Regions from separate parts of the Inquilinus sp. NPDC058860 genome, predicted to be linked through region 4. Evidence: riboswitches for the same ligand, from Rfam matches in the RefSeq annotation. Region 4 holds a riboswitch; each other region holds the start of a gene.
What was found. Region 4 has a riboswitch for cobalamin ahead of ACFW16_RS32170 (ribonucleoside-diphosphate reductase subunit alpha). Riboswitches for the same ligand answer to the same signal wherever they lie in the genome.
Positions count from the first base shown of each region.

Region 1: another riboswitch for cobalamin. It lies ahead of ACFW16_RS20735 (ABC transporter substrate-binding protein); the one in region 4 lies ahead of ACFW16_RS32170 (ribonucleoside-diphosphate reductase subunit alpha).
Region 2: another riboswitch for cobalamin. It lies ahead of ACFW16_RS13305 (GNAT family N-acetyltransferase); the one in region 4 lies ahead of ACFW16_RS32170 (ribonucleoside-diphosphate reductase subunit alpha).
Region 3: another riboswitch for cobalamin. It lies ahead of ACFW16_RS04085 (aromatic ring-hydroxylating dioxygenase subunit alpha); the one in region 4 lies ahead of ACFW16_RS32170 (ribonucleoside-diphosphate reductase subunit alpha).

Region 1 is NZ_JBHYMS010000031.1:8,312-12,515, reverse strand. It holds gene ACFW16_RS20745 (restriction endonuclease) at 1-840, shown strand, start outside; gene ACFW16_RS20740 (hypothetical protein) at 919-1,641, shown strand; cobalamin riboswitch at 1,864-2,095, shown strand; gene ACFW16_RS20735 (ABC transporter substrate-binding protein) at 2,128-3,168, shown strand; gene ACFW16_RS20730 (FecCD family ABC transporter permease) at 3,165-4,199, shown strand; gene ACFW16_RS20725 (ABC transporter ATP-binding protein) at 4,196-4,204, shown strand, end outside.
Region 2 is NZ_JBHYMS010000016.1:8,713-12,916, forward strand. It holds gene ACFW16_RS13295 (VOC family protein) at 1-242, opposite strand, end outside; gene ffh (signal recognition particle protein) at 256-1,653, opposite strand; gene ACFW16_RS13305 (GNAT family N-acetyltransferase) at 1,822-2,409, opposite strand; cobalamin riboswitch at 2,503-2,714, opposite strand; gene dapF (diaminopimelate epimerase) at 2,809-3,657, shown strand; gene ACFW16_RS13315 (hypothetical protein) at 3,733-4,204, opposite strand, start outside.
Region 3 is NZ_JBHYMS010000004.1:55,113-59,316, forward strand. It holds gene ACFW16_RS04070 (NAD-glutamate dehydrogenase) at 1-485, shown strand, start outside; gene ACFW16_RS04075 (Lrp/AsnC family transcriptional regulator) at 529-1,023, opposite strand; gene ACFW16_RS04080 (haloacid dehalogenase type II) at 1,051-1,773, opposite strand; cobalamin riboswitch at 1,952-2,164, shown strand; gene ACFW16_RS04085 (aromatic ring-hydroxylating dioxygenase subunit alpha) at 2,299-3,525, shown strand; gene ACFW16_RS04090 (2Fe-2S iron-sulfur cluster-binding protein) at 3,538-4,204, shown strand, end outside.
Region 4 is NZ_JBHYMS010000073.1:23,377-27,580, forward strand. It holds gene ACFW16_RS32170 (ribonucleoside-diphosphate reductase subunit alpha) at 1-2,167, opposite strand, end outside; cobalamin riboswitch at 2,277-2,472, opposite strand; gene ACFW16_RS32175 (potassium channel family protein) at 2,639-3,439, shown strand; gene ACFW16_RS32180 (acetoacetate decarboxylase family protein) at 3,432-4,046, shown strand; gene ACFW16_RS32185 (hypothetical protein) at 4,009-4,191, opposite strand.

The DNA of each region.
Region 1 (4,204 bases), on a different contig from region 4:
GAATTCGGCTTGGCCGCGGAGGAGCGGGACCAGCTTTTGCCCAGCGGCCGGCAGAAGATCCTGAGCAACCGGATCCACTGGGCGAAGTTCTACATGGGCAAGGCCGGGCTGATCGATTCGCCCCGCCGCGGCCGCTTCGTCGCCAGCGAGGCCGGGCGCGCCCTGCTCGCGCGCAATCCGGAGCGGATCGATGTAGAGCTCCTGCAGCAGTACCCGAGCTTCCGGGACTTCTATCGCGGCGGTGCAGAGGCGGGCGCTGAAGCTGGCTTGACCCCCGAAGCCTCTTTGGCGGTCTCCGAGCCGACGGCCACGACCACGCCGGAAGAGCAGATCGAGGCCGCCCATCTCGCCCTGCAGGCGGCGCTGCGCGACGAGTTGCTGCAGCGCATCCTGCAGAACAGCCGTAGTTTCTTCGAGCAGGTGATCGTCGATCTCCTGGTCGCGATGGGCTATGGCGGCTCGCATCGCAACGCCGCCACCCGGCTGGGCCGCAGCGGCGACGGTGGCATCGACGGTGAGATCAACGAGGACCGGCTGGGGCTGGACCGCATCTACGTCCAGGCCAAGCGCTATGCCGAGGGCATCACCGTCGGCCGGCCCGACGTCCAGGCCTTCGTCGGCAGCCTCGTCGGGCGCGGCGCGACCAAGGGCGTCTTCGTCACCACCTCCGGCTTCAGCCAGCAGGCGAAAGACTTCGTCCAGCACCTCTCGCAGAGGGTGATCCTGATCGACGGCCAGCGCCTCGCAGACCTGATGATCGAGCACGATGTCGGCGTCCGCGTCAGCCGGGCGATCGAGTTCAAGCGGCTGGACGAGGACTTCTTCACCGAGGACGAGTGATTCCGCCGCCCGACGGGCGAGATGAGTTTGCGCAACGTCCTATTGCCTTAGCTCGCGATCATGTTCATGATACGTTCCATGAGCATGGCGCAGACCGATCGCGACGCGACCGAGGCCCGGCCGGCCGATCCCGACCTGAACTGGACGGGATGGGCGCTGGAGAAGCTGCGCGATGTGGTCGACATCGACATCCGGTCCAAGCGGATGACGCTGCAGCAGCAGTCGGTGACGCCGGCGGGGCGGGAGGCGGCGCCGGATTTCGCGCTGATGCAGTCGCGCCTGTCCCGCTCGATACGCCTGTCGATCGCCATGGCCGAGCGGGTCCGCGGCAAACACCTGCACCGCCGGGCCGCGGCCAAGGAGTCGGGGGCGCTGGAGCGCCGCCGCCGGCGGCGGGAGCAGGCGGTGCAGGCGGTGGTCGAGGCGGTCACGGCCGCCGAGGCGGCGGACCTCGCCGGGGTCGGCGGGACCGTCGATCCCGAGGCGACCGAACGCCTGCGGGCCGACGTGTGGGAGAGGCTGACCGAGGACGAGGTCCTGGACGTCCGCATCGACACGCTGCCGCCCGACGAATTCGTGCGGGAGGTCTGCCGCTGGCTCGGCCGCCGGCTGGACCCGAGCCGGCTGCCGCAGGGCTGGGACGACGTCCTTGAGGCCGATGACGATGCCTCCGGCAGTCCGCCCGGTGCGGAACCGGAATGCATTGCCGTGACTGAGGCCGGAGACGGCTGGCCTGAACGGCCGGACACGCTCGAAGACGGCCGCCCGCCGCCTGGGCTCCCGAAGCCGGACAGCAGCTGAGCGCCGTCGCCGGGTGCCATGTCGAGCTTACGGGTGTCTGGTCGAGGACTTTCGGGCGTAGGAGAGGAGAGGGTTTCAATTTCTATTGTCATCCTCGGGCTTGACCCGAGGATCCAGGGGCCACCCGGAGCGGCCTCGACATTTCTGGATGCCCAGGTCAAGCCCGGGCATGACAGAAAGGGATGTCCGATTCCCCTCGATTGACCGGCTCTCGGCCGTGCTGATACACATCGCGGCGACGGTTCCCATCCGGGATCAAAAGGGAACACGGTGGCGCCCCCCATCAAGTGCATGGGTGGGCGGAATCCGTGGCTGCCCCCGCAACTGTCAGCGGATCGCCGAGCGTCCTCGTGGTCCCTCGAGGGCCATGCCACTGCCCGCGGCGCGGGTGGGAAGGCCGATGCGAAGCCATGATCCGCGAGCCAGGAGACCTGCCGTCGCAGCGCAATCCGTTTCCCGGGCGGGGTGGCCCGGGCAGGAGGCATCATGGCGGCATTCCGGTCCTTTTCTTCGTGCGTTCTGGCGCGTGCCCTGGCCCTGGCCGGGCTTCTGGTCCTGTCGCCGGCGGCCTGGGCCGACCCGACGCAGTATCCGCTGACCATCCGCAACTGCGGCGTCGACGTCACCTTCGACCACGCCCCGAGGCGCGCCGTGTCGATCGGGCAGAGCAGCACCGAGATCCTGCTGTCGCTCGGCCTGGCCGACCGCATCGTCGGCACCGCCGTCTGGTTCGGCCCGGTGCTGCCGGCCTATGAGGCGGCGAACGCGAAGATCCCGCGCCTGGCCGACAACGACCCCAGCTTCGAATCCGTGGTCGGGACCGAGCCGGAGCTGGTGACGGCCCAGTTCGAATGGCATGTCGGGCCGAAGGGCTCGGTCGGCACGCGCGAGCAGTTCGCCGGCCTCGGCATCCCGACCTACATCTCGCCGGCCGATTGCGTCGCGAAGGACAATTCCGGCGGCGGCGACGGCGTGCGCAGGCAGCTCTTCACCATGGACCTCGTCTATCGGGAGATCCGCGACCTGGCCCGGATCTTCGACATGTCCGACCGGGGCGAGGCGCTGGTCGCCGAGCTGCGGCAGCGTGAGGCCGCGGCCATCGCCTCGGTGGCCGGCCGGCAGGCGGGCGGCGTGCCGGTGGTGTTCTGGTTCTCCAGCAAGGAGGTCGCGGGCGAGGCGTTCGTCGCCGGCAGGAACGGCGTGCCGGCCTGGATCCTGCGGCAGCTCGGCGCCCGCAACGTCATCACCACGGAGGAGGAGTGGCCGCTGGTGAGCTGGGAGCGCATCGCCGCCGCCGACCCCGCGATCATCGTGCTGGGGCAGATGAGCCGCCGCCGCTACCCGGCCGACGACATCGCGGCGAAGCTCGGCTTCCTCGCCGGCGATCCCGTGGCCAGCCGGCTGCAGGCGGTCAGGGACAAGCATTTCGTGGTGATGGACGTGCAGGCGATGCAGCCCTCGATCCGCGCCGTCGACGGCATCGAGGCGCTGGCCCGCGGCATCAAGAGCTTCGGGCTCGGGGGATGAGGCCGCTCCTCGATGGCGGCTGGGGCGTCCGCGCCCTGCTGGCCGCGCTGTCCCTGGCGGCGCTGGTCGCGGCCATCGCGCTCGCCGTGTCGATCGGCGAGATGCGGATCCCCCTGGCCACCACGGTCCGGGTGCTGGCCAACGGGCTGCTCGGCGCCGGCTTCGCGGTCAGCCCGATCCAGGAAGGCGTGGTCTGGGACTACCGGCTCAGCCGCGCCCTGGTGGCGGCCTGCTGCGGCGCCGCGCTGGCCCTGTCCGGCGCGATCCTGCAGGCGCTGCTGCGCAACCCGCTGGCCGAGCCCTATGTCCTCGGCATCTCCGCCGGGGCGTCGACCGGCGCCGTCGCGGTGATGATCGCGGGGGTGGGCGGCGGCGCCCTCTCGCTGTCCGGCGGCGCCTTCATCGGCGCCGTCCTGGCCTTCGTCCTGGTGTCGCTGCTGGCGGCCGGGACCGGGGGCGGCACCGACCGCGTCATCCTGGCGGGCGTCGCCGGGTCGCAGCTGTTCAACGCCGTGACCTCGACCATCGTCACCACCTCGGCCAATGCCGAGCAGGCGCGCGGCGTGATGTTCTGGCTGCTCGGCAGCCTGGGCGGCGTGCGCTGGCCGGACGTCCAGGTCGCGGTCCCGGTCGCCGCGCTCGGCTTCGTCCTGTGCCTCCTGCACGCCCGCGCGCTCGACGCCTTCACCTTCGGGGCGGACGCCGCCGCCTCGCTCGGCATCGCCGTGACCCGGGTGCGGGTGGTGCTGTTCGCGGCCACCGCGGCGATGACGGCGACCATGGTCAGCATCGTCGGGTCAGTCGGCTTCGTCGGCCTCGTCATCCCCCACGCGGCGCGCTTCCTGGTCGGGCCCGGCCATGCCCGGCTGCTGCCCGCCTCGGCGATGATCGGCGCCGTCTTCATGGTGCTGGCCGACATCGTCTCGCGCATCATCATCCCGCAGCAGGTCCTGCCGATCGGCGTGGTCACCGCCCTGTTCGGCGCGCCGGCTTTCGCGCTGCTGCTCTATCGGGCGAGGCGGGCGGCATGACCATC
Region 2 (4,204 bases), on a different contig from region 4:
GCCGCGCGGTCCGAGGCCCGGAAAGCCAGGTGCAGGCCAGGCATCGGGGTGGGGCGGTCCTCCCCCGGCTTGGCGATCCAGAAATGCCCGTTCCGGGCCGGCAACGGCTCGCCGTAGCCCACGGCGTCGTCGAAATCCCGGATGCGTCCGTAGCCGAGCGGCGCCAGAGCAGCGTCGTAGAAGGCGCGGCTGCGCGCCAGGTCGGCGACGCCGATGGAGACGTGATCGAACATCATGGTCATGACGATCCCCTCCTCACATCTTGAAGCCGGGCGGCAGCATGCCGGGCGGCAGCTTGGGCATGCCGCGCATCATCCCGGCCTTCCCCAGCTTCTTCATCCGCTTCATCATGTCGGCCATCTGCTGGTGCTGCTTCAGCAGCTTGTTCACGTCCTGCACCGAGGTGCCGGAGCCGGCGGCGATCCGCACCTTGCGCTTGGCGTGGATGATCTTGGGGTTCCGGCGCTCGATCGGCGTCATCGAGGAGATGATCGCCTCCTGCCGCTTGATCATCTTGTCGTCCATGCCGGCGGTCTTCATCTGGTCCTTGATCTTGCCGACGCCGGGCAGCATGCCCATCAGCCCCTGCAAGCCGCCCATCTTGCGCATCTGGCGCAGCTGCGAGGCCAGATCCTCGAGGTCGAACTCGCCCTTCTGGATCTTGGCCGCGAGCTTCTCGGCATCCGCCTTCTCGATCGTCTGCGCCGCGCGCTCGACCAGGCTGACGACGTCGCCCATGCCGAGGATGCGGTTGGCGATGCGGTCGGGATGGAACAGCTCCAGCGCGTCCATCTTCTCGCCCACGCCGATCAGCTTGATCGGCTGGCCGGTGACGGCGCGCATCGACAGGGCGGCGCCGCCGCGGCTGTCGCCGTCGACCCGGGTCAGGACGATGCCGGTGACGCCGACCCGCTCGTGGAAGGTGCGGGCGACGTTGACCGCGTCCTGGCCGGTCATGGCGTCGGCCACCAGCAGGGTCTCGGTCGGCTTCGTGGCGTCGCGGATCGCCACCACCTCGGCCATCAGCTCCTCGTCGATGGCGAGGCGGCCGGCGGTGTCGAGCAGGACGACGTCGAAGCCCTCGAGGCGGCCGCGCTCCATGGCGCGGCGGGCGATGGCCAGCGGCTCCTGCCCCGGGACGATAGGCAGGGTGGTGACGCCGATCTGCTCGCCCAGGATCTTCAGCTGCTCCTGCGCGGCCGGGCGCCGCGTGTCGAGCGACGCCATCAGGACCTTGCGGTTGTCGCGGTCCTTCAGGCGCAGGGCGAGCTTGCCGGTGGTGGTGGTCTTGCCCGAACCCTGCAGGCCGACCATCAGCACCGGCACCGGCGGCACGGCGATCAGGTTGATCGGGGTCGCGGCGTTGAGGTCCGGCGCCTCGCCGGGCGTGCCGCCCAGCATCTCGATCAGGCAGTCATGGACGATCTTGATGACCTGCTGGCCGGGGGTGACCGAGCGCAGCACCTCCGCCCCGACCGCGCGCTCGCGCGCCTTGTCGACGAAGTCCTTGACCACCGGCAGGGCGACATCGGCCTCGAGCAGCGCCACGCGCACCTCGCGCAGGGCGGCGCCGACATCGGCCTCCGTCAGCGCGCCGCGCTTGCGAAGCCGGTCGAAGATGTCGCCGAGACGGCCGCTCAGACCTTCGAACATGATCGCCCTTCGAATTCGCCCAACCCGAAACCGGGGACCCCAAACAGAAAAGCGCCAGTGCGCGACACTCGCGGACTGGCGGCACCCCATGGGGTCTCGCTGCGGGCCGATCCCGCAACGGTCGGTCTTCTAGGCGGATGGAGCCGCGGAGTCAATGCGGCGGAACGGCTACCCCGCCCCGCCGTCGCGGCGCAGCACCAGGATGAAGCCGTCCTCGCCCGGCAGGCCGCGGCCGGCCTCGGAGGGGACGGCGCCCTCGGCGGTCGACGGCGGCGGCTCGCTGCGGTCGAGGAACGCCTCCATGGAGGCGACCGGCCAGCGCCAGATCGTCTTGTTCTCCGGCGCCGCGCCGATGCCGGCATACAGCCGGTGGGCATCGGCATTGTCGGACGCCATCTCCCACCGCACCCGCATCGCCTGGGATACGGCGATATCGGCCAGGGCCCGCATCAGCTGCCGGCCGATGCCGCGGCCGCGCGCCCGCTCGCGGACATAGACGTCGTCGACCCGGATGAAGTCGCCCCCGGTCCAGACCGAATAGTCGATGATGTAGCTGACGTAGCCGACCACGCCGCTGCCGTCTTCGGCGATCAGGCCGCGGAAGCGCGGCGGCACCTCGGCCAGCGCCTCGTCGAGATCGGCGCGCTGCGCCGTCATCGCCGCCGGGTCGCCGGTGAACGCCGCCAGCTCGCGCAGCATGTCGAGCAGCATCGGCACATCCGCGGCCACCATCGGCCGCACGGTCAGATCGGACACCACAGCGTCTCCCGCCTTCGGCAGGGGGTCGCGGGAGGGAGCCGGCCGGACTCGCTGCCGCCCGACGCGCCGCCCGGGGACACCCCGCCCCGTCACACGCACAAATCCGACGGCAGGTCTCCTGGCTCGCGGGTCGCCGCCGCACGCCCCCTTCCCGGAATCAGCCGGTGGCTTCGGGCGCGGGCTCGCCGCCTACAGTTGCGGGGGCAGCGCCGGCCTTGCCCGCCATTCACTCGCTGAACGAAGGCGCACCGGCTTCCCTTTTCACCCCGGTCTCCCGGGGCACCGTCGGCCGCCATGCTAGCGGCCGGCCCTCGCCCTGTCGATCACGCAGGGCTCGGCCCTCGCACCGAGGGGCCGGTTGATGCCATATGAGAAGAGAGACCTTGGGAGCGGGCGATGGACGGGCTGCCGTTCTGGAAGATGCACGGGCTGGGCAACGACTTCGTGGTGCTGGACGCGCGCGAGCGGCCGATCACGATCCATCCTGACCAAGCGCGGCGCATCGCCGACCGGCACCGCGGCGTCGGCTTCGACCAGCTGCTGGTGATCGAGCCGACCGAGACCGCGGGCGCCGACGTGTTCATGCGCATCCTCAATGCCGACGGCACCGAATCGGGCGCCTGTGGCAACGGCACGCGCTGCGTCGCCGCGCTCGTGATGGCCGACACCGGTGCCGACAGGGCCGTGATCGAGACCCGCGGCGGCCTGCTGGAATGCCGCGGCGCCCCCCAGGGCGGCGTCACCGTCGACATGGGCCCGGCCCGGCTGGGCTGGCAGGAGATCCCGCTGGTGCATGAGGCCGACACGCTGCATCTGCCGGTGTCCTCCGGCGCGCTGTCGGACGGGGTCGGGGTGTCGATGGGCAACCCGCACGCCGTGTTCTTCGTGCCGGATGCCGAGAAGGTGCAGATCGACGGCGTCGGCCCGGTGCTGGAGCACGACCCGCTGTTCCCGGAGCGCGCCAATATCGGCGTGGTCCAGATGCTGGCCCGCGACCGGCTGCGCTATCGGGTGTGGGAGCGCGGCGTCGGCGTCACCCAGGCCTGCGGCAGCGGCGCCTGCGCCGCCGCCGTGGCCGCCGTGCGCCGCGGCCTGGCCGAGCGCACCGCCTGGGTCGAGCTGGACGGCGGCACGCTGCTGATCGAGTGGCGCGAGAGCGACGGCCATGTGCTGATGACCGGCCCGGCCGAGACCAGCTTCGCCGGCATCCTGTCGCGCGGCCTGCTGGACGGGCAAGCCGCGTAGGTTGGGTTCGCGACCGCGAACCCAACAGGGACCGAGCAAACGGCGGGATGTTGGGTTCGCCCCGGCGAACCCAACCTACGGCAGCGAACGGGCGGCGAGGCAGGCCCGGCACCCCCACCACAGGGCATAGATCAGGCCGAGCAGCAGCAGACGCAGCCAGTACGCCAGGGCGAAGACGAAGCCGATCGCACCGAACAGGACGGTGGCGGTCAGGTCGGCCAGCCGCCGCGACCAGCGGATGGTCGCCTTCACCGTGGTCAGCGCGCCTCGCTTCAGCACCTTGAACACGGCCAGGGTGCGGTCGCCCATCACCGCCGACACCTCGTCCACGCGCCGCAACTCCGGCACGTCGTCGACATAGCGCAGCAGCTCGACCGACTGCGCCGGGCCGACCCGGTCGGCGATCCGGCCGGCGGCGCCGACGGCCTCGTCCAGCCCGTCCAGGCGGTCGCGGCGGATCGCGGCGGCGAAGACGGCGCCGGGCCGCATCACCGTGTCCTGCCATCCGGCCTCCCGCACCTGCCGGCGCAGGGCCGGGAAATCGACC
Region 3 (4,204 bases), on a different contig from region 4:
GCACCGTGATCGACACCCGCGCCCGGGGCTTCGTCGAGGCGGGCTTCCCGGAGGATCTGGCCCGCCGCGTCGCCCGGCTGAACCTGTGGGCGGCGGGGCTGGACATCATCCGCATCGCCGACCAGGCCGGGCGCGGCGTCAGCGAGGTGGCGTCGGTCTATTTCGAGGCCGGCCGCCGGCTGGGCCTGGCCTGGCTGCGCGACGGCGCCAGCCGGATGCCGGCCAGCAACCACTGGCAGAAGCAGGCGGTGGGGGCGATCGTCGACGACCTGTACACGCTGCAGGCCGACCTGGCGGTCCGTGCCCTGCAGGACGCGCCGGCGGGCGCGGCCGGGGCCGATGTGGTGGAGGCCTGGGTCGGCCACCGCCGCGCCCCGGTGGACCGGATCGATCAGCTGGTGTCGGAGCTGAAGGCGCTGGACCAGGTCGACCTGTCGATGCTGGCTGTCGCCAACCGCAATTTGCGCGGTTTGGCGACGGGGTGAGGGACGGTCGGAGGTAGGTTGGGTTCGCCAACGCGAACCCAACCTACTCGGTTTCCCGCAGCAGCTTCTGCAGCGGGGCGGCCTGGCGCAGGATCGGCGACTTGATGACGATGTAGCTGAAGTACTTCTCGATGCCGAGGCGGCGGTCCAGCAGCGCCTCCATCACCTGCTGGTAATGGGCGATGCTGCGGGCCAGGAAACGCAGCAGGTAGTCGTAGCCGCCGCTGACCATGTGGCACTCCAGCAGCTCCTCCACCGTGGCGAGGCCGGCCTCGAAGCGGATGAAGTCCTCGCGCCGGTGGTCGCTCAGCGTCACCTCGGTGAACACCGTCACGCTCTCGGTCAGCTTCGACAGGGCGATGCGGGCGCCGTAGCCGGTGATGTAGCCGGCCGCCTCCAGCCGTTTCACCCGCTGCAGGCAGGGGCTGGGCGACAGGCCGACCGCCTCCGCCAAAGCGGCGTTGGTGATCCGCCCGTCGGCCTGCAGCCGGGCCAGGATGGCGATGTCGATCCGGTCCAGCTTCGGCGCGCCCGCCATCCCTTCCTCGTCCTGTCTACCGCGGGATTACCCGCGCAGTGCTTTCTGGTGAGCTTTTGCCAGTTCCGCCATGCTGGTGAAGCGGAAATCGACCTTGGGCTCGGTCGCCGGCTTCATGGTGGCGCCGAAGCCGCCCTCGGCGTGGCGGCGGTGGATCCAGCAGGTGGCCAGACCCGCCGCCGTCGCCGGCTCGTGGTCGTGGAACAGGCTTTCCGCCGTGTGCAGCACCTCGCCCGGGGCGATGCCCATGCCGGCCAGCTTCTCCAGCATGTAGTCGAAGTTGCGCGACGCCGGCTTGTAGCTGCCGATGTCCTCGGCGGTGAAGACGGCGTCGAACTCGACCTGCAGCCGGACGTTGCTGAGGGCGAAGCTGGCATTGTCGACATTCGAGAGGATGGCCAGCTTGTAGTACTTCTTCAGGTACTGCAGCGCGCCGGCGGTGTCGGCGAAGGCCGGCCAGTCCTTGATCGACCGGCCATAGGCCAGTGCCTCCTCCCAGCTCGCCGCCACGCCCCATTCTTCGGCCAGGCGCTTGTAGACGATCGCCAGCAGCTCGCTGTAGCGCCGCGCCGGGGTCCAGCGCTGCTGCGCCGATTCATGGCGGGCATGGGCCTCCAGGATCCGGTCGCGGCTCAGCGGCGCCTTCACGCGGGCGGTCAGCGGCGCCAGCGCGTTGACTATGCCGGTCTCCCAGTCGATCAGCGTGCCGTAGCAGTCGAAGGTCAGGATCTTGAAGTCGGTCAGCGTCATGGTGCGTCCTCCGGTTCCGGTTTTCCGATTGTCCGCCGGCGGTGCCGGCAGGGGCTGCGCATTCGTGCCCGGCGGCGGCAGGCGCTGGCGCAGCGCGGCCGTCCCGCAGCAGAAAATGCCGTGTCGCAGCCGCGTCATGGCGTGTCGGCTCTGGAGCGTGCGGGGCCGCGGAGTCGCGCCATGATCCCTGCCAAGAGGTGCCGGCCGATGCCGCCGATCCAAGAAGCGGCAGGCCGGAGAATTGGGAAGCCGGTGAGACTCCGGCGCTGCCCCCGCAACGGTGACGGCGGTGAAGGTGCGGCAGGGGCCACTGGAGCGATCCGGGAAGGCGCCGCACCGGGCCAGGAAGCCCGCCGGAGTCCGGAAACCAGCCTCGACGGAGTTTTGTTCGGTGATCGCGGTGGGCGGTCGGCGGGCATGTTCGCGAGGGGCCGGTCCGGTCGCCGAGCGCGCGTACCCGGATGCCACATCTGCGACCGTGCCCAGAGGAGAGGATCGGGTATGGAAGCGCGTTCGGCCATGTTGATGGATCTGCTCTCCCGCGCGCCGGGCTTCAGCCTGAAGCGGGATTTCTACACCAGCCCCGCCTATCACGCGCTGGACCTGGAGCACATCTTCTATAAGGAGTGGCTGTTCATCGGCCATGCCTGCGAGGTGACGCGGCCGGGCGATTTCCTGACCGTGCAGATCGGCGAGTATCCGGTGATCGTGGTGCGCGGCCGCGACCGCGCCATCCGCGCCTTCCACAACGTCTGCCGCCACCGCGGCTCGCGCCTGTGCACCGACGAGCGCGGCTCGCGCCCGCGCCTGGTCTGCCCCTACCACCAGTGGACCTACGACCTCGAAGGCAAGCTGATCTTCGCCCGCGACATGATGGACGCGATCGACCCGGCCCAGTTCGGGCTGAAGCCGATGGCCTGCCACGAGGTCGCCGGCTGGATCTTCATCTCGCTGGCGGAGGAGCCGCGCGACTTCGAGCCGCTGCGCCGCATGATCGAGCCCTATATGGCGCCCCACCTCCTGTCCGAGGCCAAGGTCGCCCACAGCTCGACCATCATCGAGCGCGGCAACTGGAAGCTGGTGATGGAGAACAACCGCGAATGCTACCACTGCTCCGGCAACCATCCGGAGCTGTGCCGCGTCTTCTCCGACCAGCCGACCCTGACCAGCGGCCAGAAGGGGATGGAGGAGGCTCCGGAGATCCTCGCGCACTGGCAGAGCTGCGAGGCGATCGGCCTGCCCAGCCGCTACCAGATCTCGGACGACATGCAGTACCGGGTGATGCGGGTGCCGTTCATCAACGACGCCCATTCGATGACCATGAGCGGCCAGCCCGCGGTGAGCCGCCTGCTGGCCGAGTTCCCGACCACCAAGCTCGGCTCGATGCTGCTGTACCACTATCCGAACAGCTGGAACCACCTGCTGGCCGACCACGCGCTGAGCTTCCGCATCCTGCCGATCAGCCCGACCGAGACCGAGGTCACCACCAAATGGCTGGTGCACAAGGATGCGGTCGAGGGGGTGGACTACGACCTGCAGGCGCTGACCGAGGTGTGGACCGCGACCAATGACGAGGACCGCCGCATCGTCGAGGAGAACCAGCGCGGCATCCTGTCCCCGGCCTATGAGCCCGGGCCCTATTCGCGGATGCATGAGGGCGCGGTGATCCAGTTCGTCGACTGGTACGCCGACACCCTCACCCACCGGCTCGGCGGCGGCACCGGCGCCACCTCGATCCGCGACGTGGCGTAGGGCCGGCGGAACATGCCCGGCCCCCTGACCGCGACGCCGAAGCTGTGGAACGCGAAGACGGCCCGGCTGCGCTGCATCGGCATCCGCGAGGAGGCGCCGGACGTCCGCACCTTCCGCTTCGAGGCGGAGGACGGCAGCTGGTTCTCCTACCGCCCCGGCCAGTTCGTGACGCTGGAGCTGCCGGCAGGGCCGGAGCCGGTGCTGCGCACCTACACCCTGGCCTCCACCCCGTCGCGGCCGCACCACGCCAAGATCACCGCCAAGGTGCAGGAAGGCAGCGTCGCCACCCGCTGGCTGTTCGACAGGCTCAAGGTCGGCGACGCGCTGACGGCGCACGGGCCTACCGGCCGCTTCTCGCTGCTCGACCACCCGGCCGAGCGCTACCTGTTCCTGTCGGCCGGCAGCGGCGCCACGCCGATGATGTCGATGGCGCGCTGGCTGTTCGACACCGCGCCGCAGACCGATGTGGTCTACGTCCATTTCGCCCGGCGGCCGCAGGACCTGCTGTTCCGGTCGGAGCTGGGCTACATGGCCGAGGCGGCGTCCGGCCTGCGGCTGCGCTTCGTCGTCACCGGCGCGCCGGCGGGTGAGGGCTGGGCCAGCGGCCGGCTGGATCGGGCGCTGCTGTCCGCGCTGTGCCCGGACGCGGCTGGGCGGACGGTGTTCTGCTGCGGCCCGG
Region 4 (4,204 bases):
AATCGATCGGCAGGATGCCGCGGCTCCACAGCGAGCCGTCGAAGGACGGGTAGCGGCCGCGCTCCGCCGCCAGGTCGACCGAGGCTTCGATGGCGTGGAAGCTGATCACCTCCATGCTCTCATCGGCGAAGCGCACCGCGGCGTCCGACGCGACGGCCAAGCGCAGGGCCTGCAGCGCGTCCTGGAAGCCCATGATGCCGAGGCCCACCGGGCGGTGCCGCAAGTTCGACCGGCGCGCTTCCGGGATGGTGTAGAAATTGATGTCGATGACGTTGTCCAGCATCCGCATCGCCGTGCGGATGGTGCGCTCCAGCCGCGCCCGGTCCAGGCCGCGCTCGCCGATGTGGTTGGCGAGGTTGATCGAGCCGAGGTTGCAGACCGCCACCTCGTCGTCCGAGGTGTTCAGCGTGATCTCGGTGCACAGGTTCGAGGAGTGCACGACGCCGACATGGCCCTGCGGCGAGCGGATGTTGCAGGGGTCCTTGAAAGTCACCCAGGGGTGGCCGGTCTCGAACAGCATGGTCAGCATGCGCCGCCACAGGTCGAGCGCGCGGACCTGCTTGTGCACCCGGATCTCGCCGCGCGCGGCCTTGGCCTCATACGCCTCATAGGCGGTCTTGAAGGCCGGGCCGTAGAGGTCGTGCAGGTCGGGCACCTCGTCCGGCGAGAACAGGGTCCAGGGGCCGTCGGCCTCGACCCGTTGCAGGAACAGGTCCGGCACCCAGTTGGCGGTGTTCATGTCATGGGTGCGGCGGCGGTCGTCGCCGGTGTTCTTGCGCAGGTCGAGGAATTCCTCGATGTCGACGTGCCAGGTCTCGAGATAGGCGCAGACCGCGCCCTTGCGCTTGCCGCCCTGGTTCACCGCGATGGCGGTGTCGTTGGCGACCTTGAGAAACGGGACGATGCCCTGCGACTGGCCGTTGGTGCCGCGGATATGGGCGCCCAGACCGCGCACCCGGGTCCAGGAGTTGCCCAGGCCGCCGGCGTATTTGGACAGGAGCGCGTTGTCCTTGACCGACTTGAAGATGCCGTCGAGGTCGTCCGGCACCGAGGTCAGGAAGCAGGAGGACAGCTGCGGCCGCGGCGTGCCGGCGTTGAACAGCGTCGGCGTCGAGCACATGAAGTCGAAGGAGGAGATCAGGTCGTAGAACTCGATCGCCCGCGCCTCGCGGTCGATCTCGCGCAGCGCCAGCCCCATGGCGACGCGCATGAAGAAGGCCTGCGGCAGCTCGAAGCGGATGCCGTCGGTCTGCAGGAAGTAGCGGTCGTAGAGGGTCTGCAGCCCGAGGAACTGGAACTGCAGGTCGCGCTCCGGCTTCAGCGCCGCCGACAGCCTGGCGATGTCGAAGCGGCCGATCTCGGGGTCCAGCAGGCCGACGGCGATGCCCGTCTTCACATAGGCCGGGAAGTATTCGGCGTAGCCCTCGGCCATCTCCGCCTGGGTGGCCCGGGTCGGCCGGCCATGGACGAAGCTCAGCGCCTCGTGCCGCAGCAGGTCCAGCAGCAGCCGGGCGCTGACCTGGCTGTAGTTCGGCTCGGTCTCGATCAGGGTGCGGGCGGCCATGATCGGCGCCAGGGCCAGCTCGGCCTCGCTGATGCCGTCATAGAGGTTGCGGCGGGTCTCGGCCAGGACCGGGCCGGGCTCGACATCGGCCAGGCCGGCGCAGGCCTCCTCGATCAGCCGGACCAGCCGCGCCTGGTCCAGCGGCGCGCGGCTGCCGTCGGCCGCCGTGACATGCAGCGCCGACGCCACCGGGGACGCCTCGACCTTGGCCGCCGCAGCGGCGCGCTCGCGCGACCGCTCGTCGCGGTACAGCACATAGGCGCGGGCGACCTTGTGGTGCTCGCCGCGCATCAGGGCCAGCTCGACCTGGTCCTGCACCTCCTCGATGTGGAAGGTGCGGCCGTGATCGGCCCGGCGGGTCAGGGCGCCGACGATCTGGCCGGTCAGCCCCTCGACGATGTCGTGCACCCGGCGCGAGGCGGCGGCGCCGGAGCCCTCGACCGCCAGGAAGGCCTTGGTCAGCGCGACCGAGATCTTGGATTCGTCGAAGGCGGTGACGGCGCCGTTGCGGCGGATCACCTGATAGGCCGGCTCAGTGGCCGCACGGGCGGGCGCGGCGGGCGTGCCCGCGAGGGCGCGGTCGGATTCGAGGAGGACTGACATCGGCAAACCCCATGATCGTGTTGGGGCTTGGGCCGAAGATGCGGAGTCGACGACGCGCCGGCAGGCCGGCGCATCCCGATCATCGCACCGCCGGGACACCCCGCCCGAGGACGCACTGCGCAATCACGGACCGGTCTCCTGGCTCGCGGGAATCGCCCCTCCGCCTCGCCTTCCCGGCCGGTTGCCCGGCCAGTGACTGAGAGACGACGGAAGAGCCTTCCGCTTACAGTTGCGGGGGCAGCCCCGGCTTTGCCGTCATGCGGCGCACCGGATTCCCTTGTTTGCCCGTGATGTCTAGATATAGACGTCGTTCCGCCGCTTTCCGTCAATACCTAGTTGGGGCCGTCACGAACTTCGCAATCCAAGTTCGTTTTGGACTCCACCCAGGCAATCCCGGAATCGCGGTGGCGCGACCCGGCGGCGTCCGGTTCGGCGTGGAGGCGGGCCGGCGCTTCCGGTACAGAAGAGGGGATGACGCCGATCGACTCCCCCGCCCCGCCGGGCCGGCTCGCCCGGCTGAGGGGCATCCTGCGCGCGCTGTATCACGGGCGCAGCCCCGAGGCGATCCGCTTCCGCCTCGGCGTGCTGGTGATCGATTTCGCGATCATCGCCTTCTTCATCATCGCGCCGGTGCTGCGCGACACGGCCGCCTTCCTGGCCATCGACTATGCGATCGCCGTGCTGCTGGCGCTCGACCTCCTCGCGCGGGCGGTGTCCTGGCGCGGTCTCCGCAGCTGGATCCGCCAGCCGATCGTCTGGGTCGACCTGTTCGTACTGGCGACGCTGCTGGCGCCGCAGCTGCTGTTCAACCTGGGCTTCCTGCGGATCCTGCGGCTGTGGAGCCTGTTCCACAGCGAGTTCTTCTGGTCGACGGTCGGCCAGCGCTACGACGACACGCGCTGGGAGGACGTCGCCCGCACCTTGTCGACCCTGGTCACCTTCGTCTTCGTGGTGACCGGCTTCGTCTACACGGGCTTCGCCGGGACCGACAGCGGCGTCGAGGGCTATGTCGACGCCCTCTATTTCACCGTGGCCACGCTGACCACCACCGGCTTCGGCGACATCACCCTGCCCGGCACGGCCGGCAAGCTTCTGTCCATCGTCACGATGATCGTCGGCATCAGCCTGTTCGCGCGGCTGGCGCAGACGCTGTTCCGGCCGAACAAGGTGCAGTTCGACTGCCCGACCTGCGGGCTGCAGCGGCACGACCCGGATGCGGTGCATTGCAAGGCCTGCGGCACGCTGCTGAAGATCCCGAACGGGGATGACTGACGCCCCGGCCTATCCGCCGCAACCCTGGCGGCTGCGCGGTACGGTGCGGACGACGCTGTGGCGGGTGCCGCGGGCGGCGCTGCCGGGGCCGCTGCCGGCCGGCGCCCGGCCGCTGGGCTGGGGCGGCAGCGCGCTGCTGGCGACGGTACGGGCCGAGTGGCAGCCGGGCGGCGACCTGGCCTACGCCGAGCTGGTGGTCGCGGTGCCGGTGCGGCTGGGACGGCGGATCGGGGTCACGATCACCGCCGCCTGGGTCGACAGCCCGGCCTCGCTGGCCGGCGGCCGGGCGTTGTGGGCGATCCCGAAGCGGCTGGGCCGGTTCGAAACCGCGGGCGGTCGGACCGAGCTGTTCGATGCGCAGCGGCTGGTAGCCGCCTTCACGGACCGGCCGGGACGCGCCCTGCCGCTGCGCCTGCCGGTCCCGCTGCGGGTGCTGCAGCCGGACGAGTTCGGCATTCGGATCACCCGCGCCGCCGCCACCGGCCGGCCGCGCCTCGGCGGCCCGGGCTGGGAGTTCCCGGCGGATGGGCCGCTGGCGCTGCTGGCCGGGCGGCGGCCGCTCTTCTCCCTCACGCTGGCAGACGCCGAGGCGCGGTTCGGGCTGTGACCCCGCCCGCGCCGCCGTCGCCATCCGGCTGCGGCGGCTCGACCCAGAAGGGCAGGTCCGCCAGCTCGCGCGGGGTCATGGCCAGCAACGCTTCGGCGCCGTCGGGCTCGCGCCGGAACTCCCGGCGGCGCAGGAAGGAGAACATCGCAGCCTCCTCG